3 regions of the Faecalimicrobium sp. JNUCC 81 genome follow, and region 1 is predicted to be linked to each of the others. Evidence: riboswitches for the same ligand, from Rfam matches in the RefSeq annotation. Region 1 holds a riboswitch; each other region holds the start of a gene.

Region 1 (6,389 bases):
TTAATTTATTTTTTAATAATTTTCTATAAACACTTCAAAATATCCTTGTGGATGTATGCACGCTGGACATGTTTTTGGAGCTTCTTCACCTTCATGTATATATCCGCAGTTATTACATTTCCATAATACTACTTCATCTTTTTTAAATACAGAATTATTTTCTATATTATTTAATAACTTTCTATATCTTCTTTCATGCCTTTTTTCAACTTCTCCTATTTTTTCAAATGCCGCTGATATCTCAGGGAATCCTTCTTCTTTAGCTACCTTTGCAAAATTAGGATAGTCAACTTCCCATTCTTCATGTTCACCATCAGCTGCAGCTTTTAAATTTTTAGCTGTTTCTTGATGAAAAGATACTGGATATGAAGCATTTATTTCTATAGATTCATCCTTAAAATCTTCTTTTAAAAATTTATAGAATCTTTTAGCATGTTCCTTTTCCTGTTCTGCTGTTTCCATAAATATATTAGCAATCTGAACATACCCCTCTTTTTTCGCTATACTTGAGTAATAAGTATATCTTGTTCTTGCTTGTGTTTCACCTGCAAAAGATTTCATTAAGTTTTCAGCTGTTTTTGTTCCATTTAAAGTCATAGTCAATCCCCCATCTCTTATAAGTTTTGGTTACTTTTTCTATATGCTAACATATTATTAATTAATTTTCAATCCATAATTTTCCATTAACATACGTTTATATTTAATATATAATGTAAATTTGTAACTTTTTTTAATAAAAATTATAATTTTACTTAATTGATATAATATTAACTATTTAATATACTAAATTTATCAAAATATTTATATAAATTAATGATTCATAAACTCCCTTTGATGCAAATATATTTTTTAATACTTTATCTTCCCATTTACTTTTTATAAAATTTAATACTTTGAACATAAAAAATAGATAGGAAAATCCCTATCTACTTTTTATTCTTTAAATATTATTTTAAACTCTGTAAAATCATTATTACTTGATACACTTAGTTCTCCATTATTTTTTTCAACTAACTCTTTTACTATAGCCAGTCCAAAACCATTTTCACTACTTTTTTTAGTTGTAAATCCTGGTTCAAATATCTTATTTATAATTTCATCATTTATCTTAGGACCATTATTTTTAATGTTTATATACACATTTCCAAATATTTTATAAGTTTTTATAACTATTAAACCATTTTCACCCATAGCAGTAACTGCATTACTAATTATATTAGAAATTATTCTTTGAAGATCGTACTCTGAAATATCAATTTTTGATACATTGTACTCTTCTTCTACAATTACATTTATGTTATTTGTTGTTATTGAGTTTACAATAACTGATATAATAGATTCTGAATTGGATAATACTTTTAAATTATCCGAAATAGAGTTATTCCCATTTATAATATCTCTTAAAACACCACCTAATCTCTCATATTGTTCCATTATATAAAGCCCATTTACATATGAAATTTGAGATCCATAGTCATGCTTAACCTTTTTTAATTCATTATTCTTATTCTGTAAGGCTTTATTTAGTTTACTTATTTCATCCATTTTATTTTTTGTATTAACAAAATATAATAGTAAAAATACTAAAAGTAATAATAAAAAAATTATAAATAGATTTTTGAAAAATATACTATCATTTCCATGAATTATTAGTGAAAGAGACAGTATAGTATCAAGAGAAAAAGTTACTATAATAGAAATATCAAATCCATATCTTTTTTTACTTATAAATTGGTATATATTGTATAATTTATCAACATATAATAAAATTAAAAATTCTATTAGCATCATTGGTATATACATAACTACTATTGTAGAAATTTCTTTATTATTTATCGAGACCAAACTTTGCACATATGACCATTGTATATTCCCAAATACAATAGATGTTGCTTGAAATAGAAAGTAAGTTATTACATATGCAATTATTATTTTTTCATAGTTTTTAATATAAAAACAAGTTAATATCACCATACATGATATATTCATAGATATAATTGATAAAGATGTTCCTCCCATTATACGGGTCAATGTAGATATAGATAAAAACATTGCAATTATATTTATTGCTAACCTTATGTGATTTGCTTTACCTTGGATTAGTCCATCTTTTTTGACACAATAGTAAGGAATATATGCTAATAAAACTGATTGTATTATAGTGTTAATCAAATCTGCTATTTGTAGCATAAATTAATCTCCTTTGTATTTTTTTATTAAGTCTGAATATATGTTATTTTTTAGCTTCGCAGTCGTTTTTTGTCATATATTGTTTCATTTTAGATTATAGCATAATTTAAAAATAAAGTATTTATATTTTATTTAGTTATATTGATTTTTTTATGTTTATTTTAATTATTTATTGAAATTTACCTAGTCATATTTTTAGTATTGATAGTAATAATAAATTATATTTAAATATTATAAAAAAATAAAGTAGACTATAAATCGTAAATAATATTTATAATCTACTTTATTATAAGTTTAATATATAAGTTTTATTTAATATGTTAGCTCTAATTGCATCTCTAATTCTAAAAGTTCTTCATAACTTTGTCTTTTACATATTAATCTAGAGTTTCCATTTGATACTGATACTACTGCTGGTTTAGGCATTTTATTATAATTTGACGCCATTGAATAACCATAAGCTCCTGTTGAAGATACTACTAATATATCTGAAGTTTCTATATCCATTATATTTACATCTTTTATTAATATATCTCCACTTTCACAACATTTACCTGCTATTGTAACTTTATTCACTTCATTATGATCCATTTTACTTGCAATAGAGCACTCGTATTTAGCTTTATATAGAGATGGTCTTATATTATCTGTCATCCCTCCATCTACACTTACATAAGTTCTAACATTTTTTATGCTTTTTATGGAACCTACTGTATAAAGTGTACTTCCGGCATTTGCAACTACTGATCTTCCAGGTTCTATTACAAGTATCGGAACTTTTATTCCTATATCTCTACAGACTTCTTTTGCCTTACTAATTATAGCTTCACAATATTCTTTTATCGTTTTGACATTATCTTTTTTGGTATAATAGACACCCATTCCGCCACCTAAGTCAACTTCATTTATTTCTATATTGAATTTTTCTTTTATACTTTTTACTAAATTCATCATTATTACCACTTCATCTAAGTAAGGATCTATATCAAATATTTGAGACCCTATATGAGCATGAATGCCTACTAGTTCTATATTTTTATATTTTTTTACTTCTTCTATTGCTCTATCTAAATCCCCATTTTCAAGTACAAATCCAAATTTAGAATCTATCTGACCCGTTTTTATATAATTATGTGTATGAGCCTCTATCCCAGGAGTTATTCTAAAATATATTTTCTGTTTTTTATTTTCTCTATTACAAATCTTTTCTATTAAATCAAGTTCATAAAAATTATCTACCACAAATCTTCCTACACCTAAGTTTATTCCCATTTCTACTTCATCCATCGTTTTATTACTTCCATGAAATAATATTTTCTCCATTGGAAAATTTGCTTTGTGTGCAGTATACAACTCTCCTCCTGATACTACATCTAGATACATCTTCTCCTCATTTATAAGATTACACATATATATTGGTAAAAATGCCTTACCTGCATAAGCCACTCTATTTTCATCTTCTTCCACTCTAAAATACTTTACAAATTTTTTGCAGTTATCTCTTGCTAACTCTTCATCAAATACATAAAGCGGAGTTAAATATTTTTCTCTAAGTTCACTGCAACTTACATTTCCTATATATAATTGATTATTTCTTACAGACATACTTCCATGAAGTTTCATTATATTACCTCCCTTAATATATAAAAAATCCCTTAAGTTACACTTAAGGGATATAAATATCATAAATAATAAACCACTATTATGATTCCTCAAATGTAGCTCAACACAAATTAAATTTGTGACAGTGATGCATATATTTTATACATCCCCAGGTATATAACTTTAAAGCATAGGTTATATCCTTCGGCGATAATTCCTTTTCTAATAAATCATTGTGCTTACCTCATTATTAGTACTCATAAGTACCGCGACCTCTACAGTATCTATTTAGTTTTCGTTTTTCTTAAAAAGATTATACTCTTTAGTTTTTTATTGTGCAATATTTAATGTTATTTTTAATATTTTTTATTATATTTATTCATTCATATATGTTCTCCATAAATTTATTAAATTAATCATCAAATTTGTTATAGATTTATTACCGCCTGAAATTCATATATAAAAAGTGTACATGTCTTATTGTAAATAACAATATACTATTATTAAGAGTTTTAATTAATTTATTTGGGGGATTTAAAAATGAAAAAAATTTTACTACTTTTGTCCATAATATCACTATTTACAGTTGGTTGTTCTTCTGATAATAACCAAGGAAAAATTGATATAAGAGGAAAAGTAACGTCTATAAATATAGATGAAGATAATTCAACGCTACTTGTAGAAGGTAAATTAGAAGATGATACAAATTACGATGAGGCATACGTTAATATAACTAAAGATACAAAGATTCAAAAATATGATATGGATAATTCATTTGATTTTTCTGAATTAGAGTTAGGTTTTATTGTTGAAGTAACATTTAAAGGCTCTGTAAAAGAAACCTCTCCTGTACAAGGGACTGCTCAAACCCTTAAGATCATTAGTGAATAGTTAATATATACACACTATAAAAGTATAATTAAGTTAACTTTTTTTGAAAATTTGTCTTGCATTTTAAAGATTTACTATATATAATAGGTTTTAACAAATAAAAATTAAATCTGTATTAAAAAAATAAGGAGTTTTAAGATGATAAAAAATATGAACTTGACTAATATATCAAAACTTAATATATTTTATTTTAGCTATTATAGTTAAGTTTGTATTTATGATGAATATATAAATCATGGATACAAACTAAATTGTTTGTATCTATGATGGCTAAAATTAATTTGTTATGCAAATTGCCACATAGATAGACACTATGTGGTTTTTATAATCCTAGGCCTTTAAAAGCCACATAGTGAATGTACTATGTGGCTTTTTTATATTAAAAATAAAGAAAAGAGGAAAGACTATGAAAAAATTTAAAGATATAATTATTGTTGGTTTTGCATTATTTTCACTATTATTTGGAGCTGGAAACTTAATTTTCCCCCCCTACATAGGAGTAACCTCGGGTAGTCAATGGTTAATCAGTTTCTTGGGTTTCTTATTTGCTGATGTTGGGATTATAATACTTTCAATTATATCAGTTGCAAAAGCTGGATCTTACCAAGCAGTTGTTCAAAAAGCTGGTAAGAAGTTTGGATTTAGTTTAGAAGTTATAATGATGCTTTGTCTTGGACCTATTTTAGTTGTTCCAAGAACAGCTGCTACAACTTTTGAAATGAGTATACAGCCATTATTTAGCTCTATTAATCCAATTATTTTCTCAGTATTATTTTTTACATTGACACTTTTATTAACTATAAGACCCACTAAAGTAATGGATATCATAGGGAAATTTTTAACACCTGTATTACTAATCACCCTAGCTATCTTAATAATAAAAGGAATTGCCTCACCTATTGGAAATTTAAATACTAATATAAATAATAATAGCTTATTCTCACATGGAATTACTCAAGGTTACCAAACTATGGGTGCACTTGGAGTAGGTGGAGTTGTAGCTCTTGTAATGTCATCATTTTTAGATAAAGGATACAATAATACTTCTAGCATAAAACTTACTATAAAAGCAGCTTTATTAGCAGCTGCAGGGCTTATACTAGTATATAGTGGATTAGCATACTTAGGTGCTACTGCTTCTAATATATATGATTCAAATATATCACAAACAACTTTATTAGTTAATATTTCAAATATGCTTCTAGGAAATACTGGATCATTAATACTTGCTGTAGTTGTTGCTTTTGCATGCCTTACTACATCAATTGGATTAACTTCTGTTACTGGTAAATACTTTGAATATATTACTAATAAAAAGTTAAAATATGAGTACATCGTTGTTTTTATCTGTGCATTTAGTACAATAGTTTCAAACTTCGGAGTTGATAAAATAATTTCTATTTCAATTCCTATACTTACAGTTATTTATCCAATATCATTGGTTCTAGTTATAATGAGTTTCTTAAAAAATCTTTTGAATAAAGATGAGATTTACAAAGGTGCAGCTTATGCAACTCTTTTAACTAGCTTACTTACAGTTATTGATAGCTTAAACTTAGGTTTAAATATAGACTTTATTCATAAGCTACCTTTTTCAAGTCTTGGATTCAACTGGGTAGTACCTGCTATAATAGGAGGATTTTTAGGTTTTATTTTAAGTACTAAAATAGAATTTAATAAAGCTAAGGTATAATTTTAATTCTATA
Region 2 (6,389 bases), 660 kb from region 1:
AGTATTAGCTATTTGTCTAGCTATATCATTTGGATTTATTTTAGTAACTATAGATACTGTTGGCCTATTTAAAAGTATTAAAAATAATAATGTTCCTATTACATTAAATAATAGATGCATAATTGCTGCCCTTTTGGCATTTCTATTAGCTCCAATACTTGAAATTATTGATGTTACACAAGTACCAATATTTTGACCATATAGTATTGGTAGGGCAGCATTTAAAGGAATTAATCCTTGTGATGCAAGAGCTATTAACATTCCCATAGAAGCACTTGAACTTTGAACAATTGCAGTTATTCCAAAACCTAATAGTAAACCTAATACAGGTCTTTGTCCAAATCCTACTAATGCGTCTGTAAATCCTTTAAATTCAGCCAATGGTTTTACTGCATCTTTCATAAACTCCATTCCTGTAAATAAAATTCCAAATCCAAGTAATATCTCCGCTAAGTTTCTTATCTTAGATTTCGATGAAAATAAATATAATATAATACCTATACCTAAAGTAATAGGAGCTAAACCTTCTAAATTGAAACTTACAAGTTGAGCTGTAACTGTAGTTCCAATATTTGCTCCCATTATAACTCCTATTGCTTGATTCAAAGTCATTATTCCAGCATTTACAAATCCAACTACCATTACAGTAGTAGCGCTAGAACTTTGTATAATTGCAGTTACAAGTGTTCCTACTAAAACTCCTATAATTATATTACTAGTTAAAAGTTCTATTATTCTTTTTAATTTATCTCCTGCGGATTTTTGTAAACCCTCTCCCATTAAATTCATTCCATACAAAAAAAGTCCTAATCCTCCTAAGAGACTTATCGCTATATTCAAATGCATCCCTCCTTTTTATGTTTAAATATTATAAGCTTAGGATTATCTATTTTTACAGTTATAATTCATAAATAAACTTTAATTTAAACAATATTAGATAAGTATTTTCTAATCCTATAACATTAGAATATTAATATAATTCTTGGTTAAATTATTAATGACTAAATGTATTAAGGAGGAAATCATGGCTAAAAATAAAAACAATAAAAAAGCTAAAAATACAAAATTAGAAATAGCAGAAGAACTTAATATTGAACCAAGATTAAGACCTTCTAAGACTGGATCTGTAAGCCAAAATACCGCAAGACCCGTAAGTTCTCATAAATAGATATTAAATTATTTATTCACAAAAGCACTACTTAATTAAAAAAAGTAGTGCTTTTTACATATTATAAATCAAAATTTGTACTAGCTAAATACAGAAAACATTTTCTTTTTTCTATTGACTTATTATTTATTTAAGTTATAATTTTAAACAACAAGTAGATAACTGAGATAGAGGCGCGAAATTTAAAAGTAATATTATGGAGGTAAGCTCAATGAAGTAATATAAAAGGAAATTTCGCCGAAGTGAATAGTTAATAGCTTTAATACTATTTGCTGGACTTATGTAGAATATATATAAGACTGTCACAATTCGTGAAGAGCTATTTTCAATGAAAACGTACGATACATTCATATTATTGTATGAAGTTTTCGTATTTTCGTCATGGGTATAGGCTCATGGCTTTTTTATTGTCAAAAAATTTTATATTATCTTAGTTACCTGCTTATGGAAAAACATTACCATAAGGAGGATAATTAAAATGAATGAGCAAAGTCAAGAGTTAAAAAGAGGTTTAAAAGCAAGGCACCTAAATATGATAGCACTAGGTGGTTCTATTGGGACAGGTATATTTCTTGCAATGGGAAATACTATTAATCAAGCTGGTCCTGGTGGAGCATTAGTGGCATATAGTTTAGTAGGTATTATGGTTTATTTTTTAATAACAAGTTTAGGAGAAATGGCGACTTTTATGCCTATATCCGGATCCTTCAGTTCCTATGCCTCTAAATTTATAGACCCTGCACTTGGGTTTGCACTCGGATGGAATTACTGGTACAACTGGGCTATAACAATAGCAGCTGAAATGGTCGCTGGTTCTTTAATTATGAAATATTGGTTTCCTAATATTTCTGGAATTTATTGGAGCTTATTATTTTTAGTTATAATCGTTTCTTTAAACTTTTTATCATCAAAAGCATACGGTGAATCTGAATATTGGTTTGCTGGAATAAAATTAGTCACTATAATTATTTTTTTAATAATAGGCACTTTGATGATACTTGGAATAATGGGCTCTAGTAATATAGGCTTTCATAATTATTTTATATCTGATGGTCCATTTCATGGTGGATTAAAGTCGATATTTGCTATTTTTTTAATTGCAGGTTTCTCATTTCAAGGTACAGAACTTATAGGCGTTGCCGCTGGTGAAAGTGAAAATCCTGAAAAGACTATCCCAAGAGCTATAAAATCGATATTTTGGAGAATACTTATATTTTATTTAGGAACAATAATCGTTTTAGGTGCTATAATCCCTTTTACACAGGCAGGAGTTTCTGAAAGCCCTTTTACAATGGTATTTGAAAAAGCAGGTATAGCTGGAGCTGCTTCCCTTATGAATGCCGTAATATTAACTTCTGTATTATCTGCTGGTAACTCTGGTATGTATGCATCAACTAGAATGCTTCATTCTATGGCTAAAGAAGGTATGGCTCATAAAATTTTTGCAAAAACTAATAAAAGAGGTGTGCCTGTAAATGCTTTAATATTAACTACTATAGTCGCTTCTTTTTGTTTCTTGACGGGTATATTTGCAGAAAGTACTGTTTATGTTTGGTTGGTTGCTGCCTCTGGACTTGCTGGATTTATATCATGGTTTGGTATAGCAATTTGTCACTATAGATTCAGAAAAGTTTATGTTCATCAAGGTAATAATTTAAAAGATTTAAAATTTAAAGCTAAGTTGTATCCATTTGCACCTATATTATCACTATTAATGTGTATGATTATTATAATAGGTCAAGGATTTTCTTATATAAAACCCGATGGAATTGACCTTAATGGGCTAATAGCTTCTTACATCGGTATTCCTTTATTTTTAGGATTATATATTGGTTATAAAGTTAAATTTAAAACTAAGGTTGTTCCTCTAAATGAAGTTGATTTAACCTATACTGAAAATACTGATAAATATTTACAAGAAGTTAAAAAATAAATACTTATTATATAAAAAAGAGTATAGACAAAATGTCTATACTCTTTTTTATCCTACAAGCATAAATATAAAGTGTGCAGATGCACCAGCACATATACCACCTATTGTATGTGATAATATTGCTTTACTTGTTATTTGTCTAGCATCTAAAGCATCCATCATACCTACATGCGTACTTAAATATCCACTCCAACACATTCCCATAGCTGTAAATACTGCTATATCATTTGGAGTTACTATGCCATCTGTTATAAACTTAGGTACAAGTGACATCGCTGCTCCAACAGCCCCTAATGATGTAATTGGGAATGATATAGCTTCTGGTGATGTAAAACCAAATAATGGCTCTAATATAAATCTAAGCTTTTCTCCTATAATTGGAAGCAGTCCTATACCTTCATATGCTGCACCTGTATATACTGCAGCCCCAGTATTAGGATCAGTAGATGGACCAAATGTTAATAACATTACTACGGTACATACAACTAGCACTCCCGGTATTATCGCTAGTCCTAATTCTACTCCACTTTTTCCCCCTTCTAACATTGCATCTAAAAACCTCTGGAATACATTTCCTTCTCTAATCTCTCTTAAATCTTCACTTCTAGATAATTTTAAATTACTTAAATCTTGCTCAGAACTATACTTATAAAACTTTTTTGTAAAGTGTAACATTATCCTTACACTTACGATACTTCCTATTATCGCACCAATATTTCCTATTATTGCAGGTAATACATACTGTTCACCTTGAGATATCATAAATGTAGTTACTATAAGTCCCATTCCAAAAGATGTACCTAAATTACATAAAGCTGGGATTTGATAGTTTTTAAAATATTTAGTAAATGATTTATCTTTGCTAAATGATATTATTGCAGGGTTATCTGATAAATAAGTAGTTATTGCACCAGCTATGCTCGCTCCGGGTAGTCCATATAAGGGTTTCATAAAAATGGCAAATATTTTGTTAAGTAGTTCTATTACACCAAACTCTGATAATAGTGCACTTAATGCACCTGCTAATACTGCCATTGCCATTATTAAAAATACTGTGTTTAAAAGTAAGTCATGTGCTGTGTTCATAATAACTTTAAACATTATTCCAGCACCCATGATATTAGCTACATATAAAAATCCAGCTAATAAAAGTCCAGTAAATACAAAAGCTTCTATGCCTATGGCTTTTGTACTTCTTTTTGATATGCCTTTTTCCATATAAATTTCGTCTCCCTTATTAAATTTTGTGACTAAGAGCATCTTTGTAAAATAACTTTTAATCTGCGTTTACAATATTATACAATAAATAAAGTTATTAATCTATACAAACTTACTTATATCAATGTATCAATAGAATAAAAATGGGAGAGAATTTTTTAATTCTCTCCCATTTCTATTATTTACTCGTTATGAGCTACGTTCATATTTTTTACTACATAGTTTACTAAATCAACAGTTCTTGTTGAGTAACCCCACTCATTATCATACCAAGAAACTACTTTAACCATGTTGTTTTCTAACACCATAGTTGATAATCCATCTATTATAGATGATCTTGAATCTCCTTTGTAATCAACTGATACAAGTGGTTTTTCACTATAGCCTAATATTCCATTTAGTTTACCTTCAGATGCTTCTTTTAAAGCAGCATTTACTTCTTCTACAGTTACTTCTTTTTTCAGTTCACATACTAAGTCTACTAAAGAAACTGTTGGAGTCGGAACCCTTACTGAAAATCCATTTAATTTACCTTGTAATTGAGGTAATACTTTTGCAACAGCTTTTGCAGCACCCGTTGTAGTTGGTATCATTGATTCAGCTGCCGCCCTTGCTCTTCTTAAATCTTTATGATTTTTATCTAATATTTGTTGATCATTTGTATATGAATGTATAGTAGTCATTAATCCTTTTTCTACACCAAAGCTTTCATCTAATACTTTAACAAATGGTGCTAAACAGTTAGTAGTACAAGATGCATTAGATATTATATTGTGTAATTCATTATCATATTTATCTTCATTAACACCCATAACTACAGTTATATCTTCGTTAGTTCCAGGAGCAGTTAATATTACTTTTTTAGTTCCTGCATCTATATGCTTTTGCGCTTTTTCTTTTTGAGTAAATAATCCCGTAGATTCTATTACTAAATCTACACCTAATTCCCCCCATGGTATATTAGCTGGATCATTATGTCTTACGATTTTTATTTCTTTTGAATTTACTACTAAAGTATCATCATCTTTAACTTCTACATTTCCTTTAAATGTTCCATAACATGAGTCATATGTAAATAAATGTGCTAAAGTTTCTGCATTTGCTCTCGCATTTATAGCTACTATTTCTATATCGTCGTTTAATCTTTCTTGTGCAATTCTTAAAACCGCTCTACCGATTCTACCAAATCCATTCATACCTACTTTTATTTTCATATTTAAATCCCCCTATATTGGCTAAGATATATACTTTCATTGATTATTGTATACTTTTTGCATTAATTGTGCAACACATTTTATCATTTTTTAATTATTATTTGTTTTTTCGTCATTTTTTGATAAATAGTATACACTTTTTATTGTTTTCGACCTGTATTTACATATATAAAAAAAGATAGAGCGTAAATAACTTACACCCTATCTTTTTTATATATTTTCAATAAGATTTTTTGAATCATTATTTGAATTGTTGTAATAATAGATATAATCTATAACTTTGCCACTTATAGTTACAGCTATTAAAGAGTAAAATACATCAAATACTGATAAATATAATAGTGATAAAATTAATATACAAACATCTCCTAATAAATATACCTGACCAACATTTAAAGATGTAGTCTTAGCAATAACTAATGCTAAAGCATCATCGCCTCCAGCAGCAGCACCTGCTTTTACGATAAGTCCTACCCCAATACCCACGCTTATTCCTGCAAGTATAGTAGATAAAAACATGCTATCAATTTTTGGTACGAGTGGCCCTATAGCTTCAAACCAATCATACATAAATGAAAAACTTAATGATGCAATTATAGAATATATAAAGAATTTTTTACCAAAGAATTTATATCCTATTAAAAGAAGTGCTCCATCAATTACTATATTTGCTAGTGCTGGCTGTATATTGAATAGATTCTTTAACAGTAGTAAAAGTCCTAACACTCCACCTTCTGTTATATTGTTTAAATAATAAAAATTGTAAAAACCAAATGCTAATATAAATGATCCTAAAAGTATAAGCCCTATGGTTTTTAAAAGTCGCCGATCGGCCATAATATCCCTTCCTTTTTCT
Region 3 (6,389 bases), 460 kb from region 1:
TTCCTAAAGAAATGAGTAAGATAATAGGAAATATATCTCAAATAACAGATGGTCATTTACTATCGCTATTTAACAGCAAAGATAGACAAGAAAGAACTTATGAAATTTTAAAAGAGAATTTAGATAGTAAAAATATAGAAGTATATATGAATAAAAAAGGTATAAAGAACCTAAAAGATATAAATAAAAGATGTGTAGTTTTAGGTTCGAAAGGATGTTTTGAAGGAGTAGATGTTCCAGGCGATGGTCTAACATGCGTTACATTAGATAAAATACCTAATATAAATCCTAAAGATCCTTTGTATTCTACAATAATGAAAAAATATAATCAACCTTATTATAAAATAAATTATCCTCAAATGGCTATAAAAGTAAAACAAGCTATGGGACGTATTTTAAGGAGTAAGTATGATTATGGATGCTTTATAATATTTAATACAGGAACTAATATAAATACATTAAAAAGATTAGAAAAAGATTTACATGAATGCAATATATCAATTATGAATGAGAATAGAATATATAGCTATATAAATCAGCATTTATATACATCTAGGAAGGATGTAATGAATTTAGCACTTAAAGAAATAATAAGATCACTAAATTATAATGAAAAAGTAAGTATGAAAAAAGTAGAAAAATATATGAATGATGAAATGAAAAATAGATTAATGAAAAGTAGAGTAATTTATGAAGATTCAGCTGTTGATATTTTGAAAGTAAAGTACTTTAATCAAAACTATTTAATACATAAAGAAAAACTAAAAAAATAGTTTATAAAAATAGATTTATAAAAATGGATTTATATAAAAAATGCAATTGTGATTTTTGGATATTCAAAAAAATAAAAGAATATAAAAAGAATAAAAAAATAATATAAATAAAAAAATCTAGTTAAAGCATTGAATTAACTAGATTTTTTTATTTATTAACTTAAGATATGATATAGAATTATGTATACATAATATAACTTGTGAATGAAAAAATGAAAGTCAACTATGTATTTATTTAAATTTATAGAAAATTTGTATAATTGTATTGACAATGAAAAAAATGTTGATATAATAAATTACATATAAAAGAAAATTTTTACATAAGAATACATTTAGGGGGGAAACAAATGAGTAATACAGTGGCAAAAGAAAAAAAGAACTTATTTGGTAAATGTCTAGATGGTATTGAGACTGTAGGTAATAAACTTCCGCATCCAATAGCATTATTTGGACTATTTTGTTTAGCAATCATGATTATATCTGCAATAGCAGCAGCAACAGGACTTTCAGTAGAAGGTGAATTAATAAATAGAACAACAAACACTCTAGAACAACAAACAATACCAGCAATAAGTTTACTTTCAAAAAAAGGTATAGCTTATATGTTAGAAAATGCTGTATCTAACTTTGTTAACTTTGCACCACTTGGAATGGTTTTAGTTGGTATGTTAGGTATAGGTACTGCAGAAGGAAGTGGGTATATATCAGCACTTCTTAAAAAGACAGTATCAGTAACACCTGCACAATTAGTTACACCAATGGTAGTATTTTTAGGAGTTATGTCAAACATAGCAAGTGATGCAGGATATGTTGTATTAGTCCCACTTGGAGCACTTATATTTATGTCATTTGGTAGACATCCACTTGCAGGTCTTGCAGCAGGGTTTGCTGGGGTATCTGGAGGATTTAGTGCAAACTTAATAGTTGGTACTATAGATCCAATGCTTGCGGGTATATCTACCGAAGCTGCAAGAATGATAGATCCTACATATACAGTTACAGCAACTTCAAATATGTTTTTCATGATGGTATCTACATTCTTAATAACTTTTTTAGGTTGGTTTATAACAGATAAAATAGTTGAACCAAGATTAGGTGCTTACAAAGGTGGCTCAAGTTTATCTAAAGAAGATGATGATTTAAGAAACTTAACTGATAAAGAAAATAAAGCATTAAAAGTTACTAATTTAGTGGTTTTACTAATGATAGCTGCTATAATAGTTATAACATTAGTGCCAAATTCATTACTTAGAAACTTAGAAGTTGAAAAAACTAATGGATTTGTAGCATCTATAATAGATCATTCTCCATTAATGAATGGATTCGTACCTTTAATGGCCATAATATTCTTCGTAGCAGCTATAGTTTATGGTAGAACTTCAGGCCAATTTAAAAATCATAGAGATGTATGTAGTGAAATGGGTAAAGCAATGAGTTCAATGGGTGGATATATAGCATTAGCGTTTGTTATGGCACAATTTGTACAATACTTCGCATATACTAACTTAGGTACAATACTTGCAATAGAAGGTGCAAACTTACTACAATCAATGAATATGAATAAGATAGTTCTTATGGTAGTATTTGTATTATTTGCAGGATTTATAAACTTATTTATGGGATCAGCTTCAGCTAAGTGGGCAATAATGGCTCCAGTATTTTTACCAATGTTTATGAAACTTGGAATATCTCCGGAATTAACACAGGTAGCATATAGAATAGGTGATTCGACTACAAATATAATATCACCACTTATGAGTTACTTTGCGATGATAGTTATATTTGCTCAAAAACATGATAAAAAAGCTGGTATAGGTACATTAATATCTACAATGATACCGTATACAATAATATTCCTAATAGGATGGATAATATTACTTGGAATATGGATGATGTTAGGAGTACCATTAGGACCAGGAGCATTATTACATTACCCAGCATAAAGCTAAATTAAGAATTTTAAGCACTTCTATCTAATAGAAGTGCTTTTTTATATATTATGATTACATTTTGAATAAGATAAGACATTTTAGAAAAAATATATAATAATTGTATTTAAATAAATTTAAGGAGAATTTATATGAGTTATATATTATTGCTAATAGGTTTTATACTTCTTATAAAAGGAGCGGATGCATTTGTATCAGGCTCATCTTCAATAGCTAAAATTTTTAATGTACCATCATTAATTATAGGGCTTACAATAGTGGCATTTGGCACAAGTGCACCAGAAGCAGCTGTAAGTATAACAGCAGCATTACAGGGAAATAATGATATGGTAATTGCAAACGTAGTTGGATCAAATATATTTAATCTATTATTTGTTGTAGGTATTGCATCTATAATAAATCCTATAAAAGTACAAAAAAGTACTATAATAAAAGAGTTTCCTTTTGCAATTTTAGCATCAATAGTATTAATGATATTAGCGCATGATACTAAGTTTCAAGGATATAATCAAAACTTACTAACTAGAGCAGATGGTTTAATACTATTAGTATTGTTTTCTATATTTATGTATTACTTAATAGAAATGGCAATTACATCAAAAGAAGAAATGGAAATAGAACAGACAAGTCAACCAATGTCTATGAGTAAAAGTATAATAATGAGTATACTTGGTATTTTAGGGATAATTATAGGTGGTAACGTAGTTGTAAATTCAGCAAGTGATATAGCGCTATCTTGGGGTATGAGTCAAAACTTAGTAGGTCTTACAATAGTAGCTATAGGAACATCACTTCCGGAATTTGTTACCAGCATAATTGCAGCTAGAAAAGGTGAAAGTGATATAGCAATAGGTAATGTGGTTGGATCAAATATATTTAATATCTTATTTGTGTTAGGAATATCATCGACTATACATAACATACAAATACATCCAATAGTATTTATAGATATGTTAATTATGATAATTGTGACAGTATTAGGTTATATATTATCAGCAACTAAGAGAAAGATTAATAAAGGAGAGGGTGCTTTATTATCATTAATGTATATAGCATATATGGCATTTATAATAATAAGACAATAAAAATTTAACTGAGTATAAAAAGAGCGTTGCTATAAACAACGCTCTTTTTGTACTTAACTTTCTATACTTAATTCAAGTTTTTCTTCTTCTGATAGTTTTGATATTGTTATACCAGTTGCGCCATAGAATAATGATATTAGAGGACAAAGTAGGTTTAAAAATGCAAAAGGTAAAAATGCAAAAGATCCAACCCCAAGAGTAGCAGACATATAAGCCCCACAAGTATTCCAAGGAATTAAAGGTGAAGTTATTGTAGCACTATCTTCTAACGCGCGAGATAAATTCTTAGGAGATAATCCCTGCTTTATAAATGCCTCTTTGTACATACTTCCTGGTATTACTATAGCTAAATATTGATCTGCTACAGCTAAGTTAGTGCCTATACAAGTAAATATTGTTGCGGCGATTAATCCAAAAGTACCTTTAGCTACTTTTAATATAGCCTTTGCTAAAGCTTCAAGCATACCTGTTCTTTCTAATATACCGCCAGTAGTCAAAGCGCAAAGCATTAAAGATACAGTTCCTAACATACTATCAAGGCCACCACGACTAAGTAATTGATCAACAAAATCCATACCAGTAGTTGATACATATCCACCTTTAGCGACTAAAATTACATCAGCTATAGATGCACCTTGGAATATAACAGCTATAACCCCTCCCAATAAGGCACCAAATATTAGTCCAGGAATTGCTGGAACTTTTAGTATAACTAATATTATAACTGATGCAGGGACTAAAAGTAAAAATGGTGATAACGTATTATAATTACCTAAAAGTGCATTTTGTATTTGTGCTATTTGAGTAGTATCTATTTGGCTGCCAGCATATTTCATACCTATTATAGCGTAAAGTATAAGAGATATAACTAAAGCTGGAACAGTAGTATATAGCATGTGCTTAACATGATCAAATAGGTTAGTACCAGCCATCGCTGGAGCTAAGTTAGTTGTATCAGATAAAGGTGACATCTTATCTCCAAAGTAAGCACCAGAGATTATAGCACCTGCTATTATTTGAACAGGAATACCAAGTGCACTACCAATACCTAATAAAGCGATACCTATAGTACCAGCAGTAGTCCAAGAAGAACCTGTAGATATGGATACTATGGCACATATTAATGTTGTAGCTACTAAGAATATTCCTGGAGATAAAATGTTAAGTCCCCAATATATCATAGATGGAACTACACCAGATATAATCCAAGTTCCTATTAACATACCTACAATTAATAAAATAAGTATTGCTTGCATAGTTGTATTTATAGAAGCTAAAATTCCTTCTTCAAGTTCTTTCCAAGTATAACCAAGTTTAATAACTGCGACTGTTGCTGCAAATACTCCTCCTAATACTAAAGGTATATGTGCAGATATTTCATATTCTTTTAATACTACTAAACACGTCACTAGCACTGCAACTAAAAAACCTAAGCACAACAGCGAATCAAAAAGTGTTGCTTGTTTTTTTTCTCTTGTTTTCATAAAATCCTCCTGTAATGTATGTCGAATATAACGTCAAGGAGAAATTAGATATTAAAAAAAGTCCAGGATAAAAGAACTTATCCTAGACTTAAGCATTCAAAAAATGAATAGTATACTTAATCTAAAGATAGTACTCCACAATATAATTGTGACAGTGCCATATATATTATATATGACCCCAACATATAAGATTTAAAGCGTTACTTATATGTTTCGGCACAGTTACCTTTTATTTTGCTTCTTCGTGCTTACCTCCACAAAACTACTTATTAACGATGCGACCTCTACCATTAGTTATATCCGATATTTAATTTGATAAATAAATTATATCATATATTTTTTTATTTTTAAAGTTAAAAAAGAAAAAAGTAGCATATTATCAAAATTTGGATAACTAAATAAAACTTTTAAATTCAATGTGTTTAGGTTAGAATATAGTATGTAAAACATGCAAGGGAGTGATGAGATTGAGCAAGAAGAAATTTTATGCGGTAAGAAAAGGAAAAAAGACTGGAATATTTAATACTTGGAATGAATGTAAGATGCAAGTAGATGGATATTCTGGAGCAGAGTATAAAAGTTTTACTACAATTGATGAAGCAAAAGAATATATAGAAGGTAATAAAGCTACAATTTCAAAAAATCCCCAAAATAGTATAGAAGCCTATGTAGATGGAAGCTATGAACATTCTCTTAGAGCATATGGATCAGGTATAGTTATGATAAAAGATAACATAGTACAAAAAACTTATAGTGTAAAAGGGGAAGATGAATCTCTTGTGAGTATGAGAAACGTAGCAGGGGAGATAGAAGCTTCTAAAATTGCTATGAGATATTGTATAAGTAATAATATAGAAAATTTAACACTTTATTTTGATTATGAAGGCATTGAAAAGTGGTGCATAGGAGCATGGAAAACCAATAAAGAAGGTACTATAGAATATAAAAAGTTTTATGATTCAATAAAAGATAAGTTAAATGTTAAGTTTGTTAAGGTTAAAGCACACTCTGGTGATAAATATAATGAAGAAGCTGATAAATTAGCAAAAACTGCAATAGGAATATAAAAAGTCTTGTAATTAATTACAAGACTTTTTA

Evidence for each region. Region 1 has a riboswitch for lysine ahead of lysA (diaminopimelate decarboxylase). Riboswitches for the same ligand answer to the same signal wherever they lie in the genome.
Region 2: another riboswitch for lysine. It lies ahead of JNUCC81_RS12305 (amino acid permease); the one in region 1 lies ahead of lysA (diaminopimelate decarboxylase).
Region 3: another riboswitch for lysine. It lies ahead of nhaC (Na+/H+ antiporter NhaC); the one in region 1 lies ahead of lysA (diaminopimelate decarboxylase).

What each region holds. Positions count from the first base shown of each region.
Region 1 covers NZ_CM132203.1:1,784,985-1,791,373, reverse strand. The annotation lists gene rbr (rubrerythrin) at 13-597, opposite strand; gene JNUCC81_RS08835 (hypothetical protein) at 776-901, opposite strand; gene JNUCC81_RS08830 (sensor histidine kinase) at 934-2,190, opposite strand; gene lysA (diaminopimelate decarboxylase) at 2,503-3,813, opposite strand; lysine riboswitch at 3,902-4,078, opposite strand; gene JNUCC81_RS08820 (DUF3221 domain-containing protein) at 4,333-4,683, shown strand; gene brnQ (branched-chain amino acid transport system II carrier protein) at 5,090-6,376, shown strand.
Region 2 covers NZ_CM132203.1:2,448,393-2,454,781, forward strand. The annotation lists gene JNUCC81_RS12295 (Na/Pi cotransporter family protein) at 1-840, opposite strand, end outside; gene JNUCC81_RS12300 (hypothetical protein) at 1,025-1,168, shown strand; lysine riboswitch at 1,329-1,498, shown strand; gene JNUCC81_RS12305 (amino acid permease) at 1,647-3,101, shown strand; gene JNUCC81_RS12310 (CD0519/CD1768 family membrane protein) at 3,150-4,319, opposite strand; gene gap (type I glyceraldehyde-3-phosphate dehydrogenase) at 4,502-5,533, opposite strand; gene JNUCC81_RS12320 (YitT family protein) at 5,744-6,370, opposite strand.
Region 3 covers NZ_CM132203.1:1,322,495-1,328,883, forward strand. The annotation lists gene JNUCC81_RS06625 (helicase C-terminal domain-containing protein) at 1-773, shown strand, start outside; gene JNUCC81_RS06630 (AbgT family transporter) at 1,121-2,716, shown strand; gene JNUCC81_RS06635 (calcium/sodium antiporter) at 2,854-3,807, shown strand; gene nhaC (Na+/H+ antiporter NhaC) at 3,861-5,291, opposite strand; lysine riboswitch at 5,412-5,586, opposite strand; gene JNUCC81_RS06645 (ribonuclease H1 domain-containing protein) at 5,753-6,358, shown strand.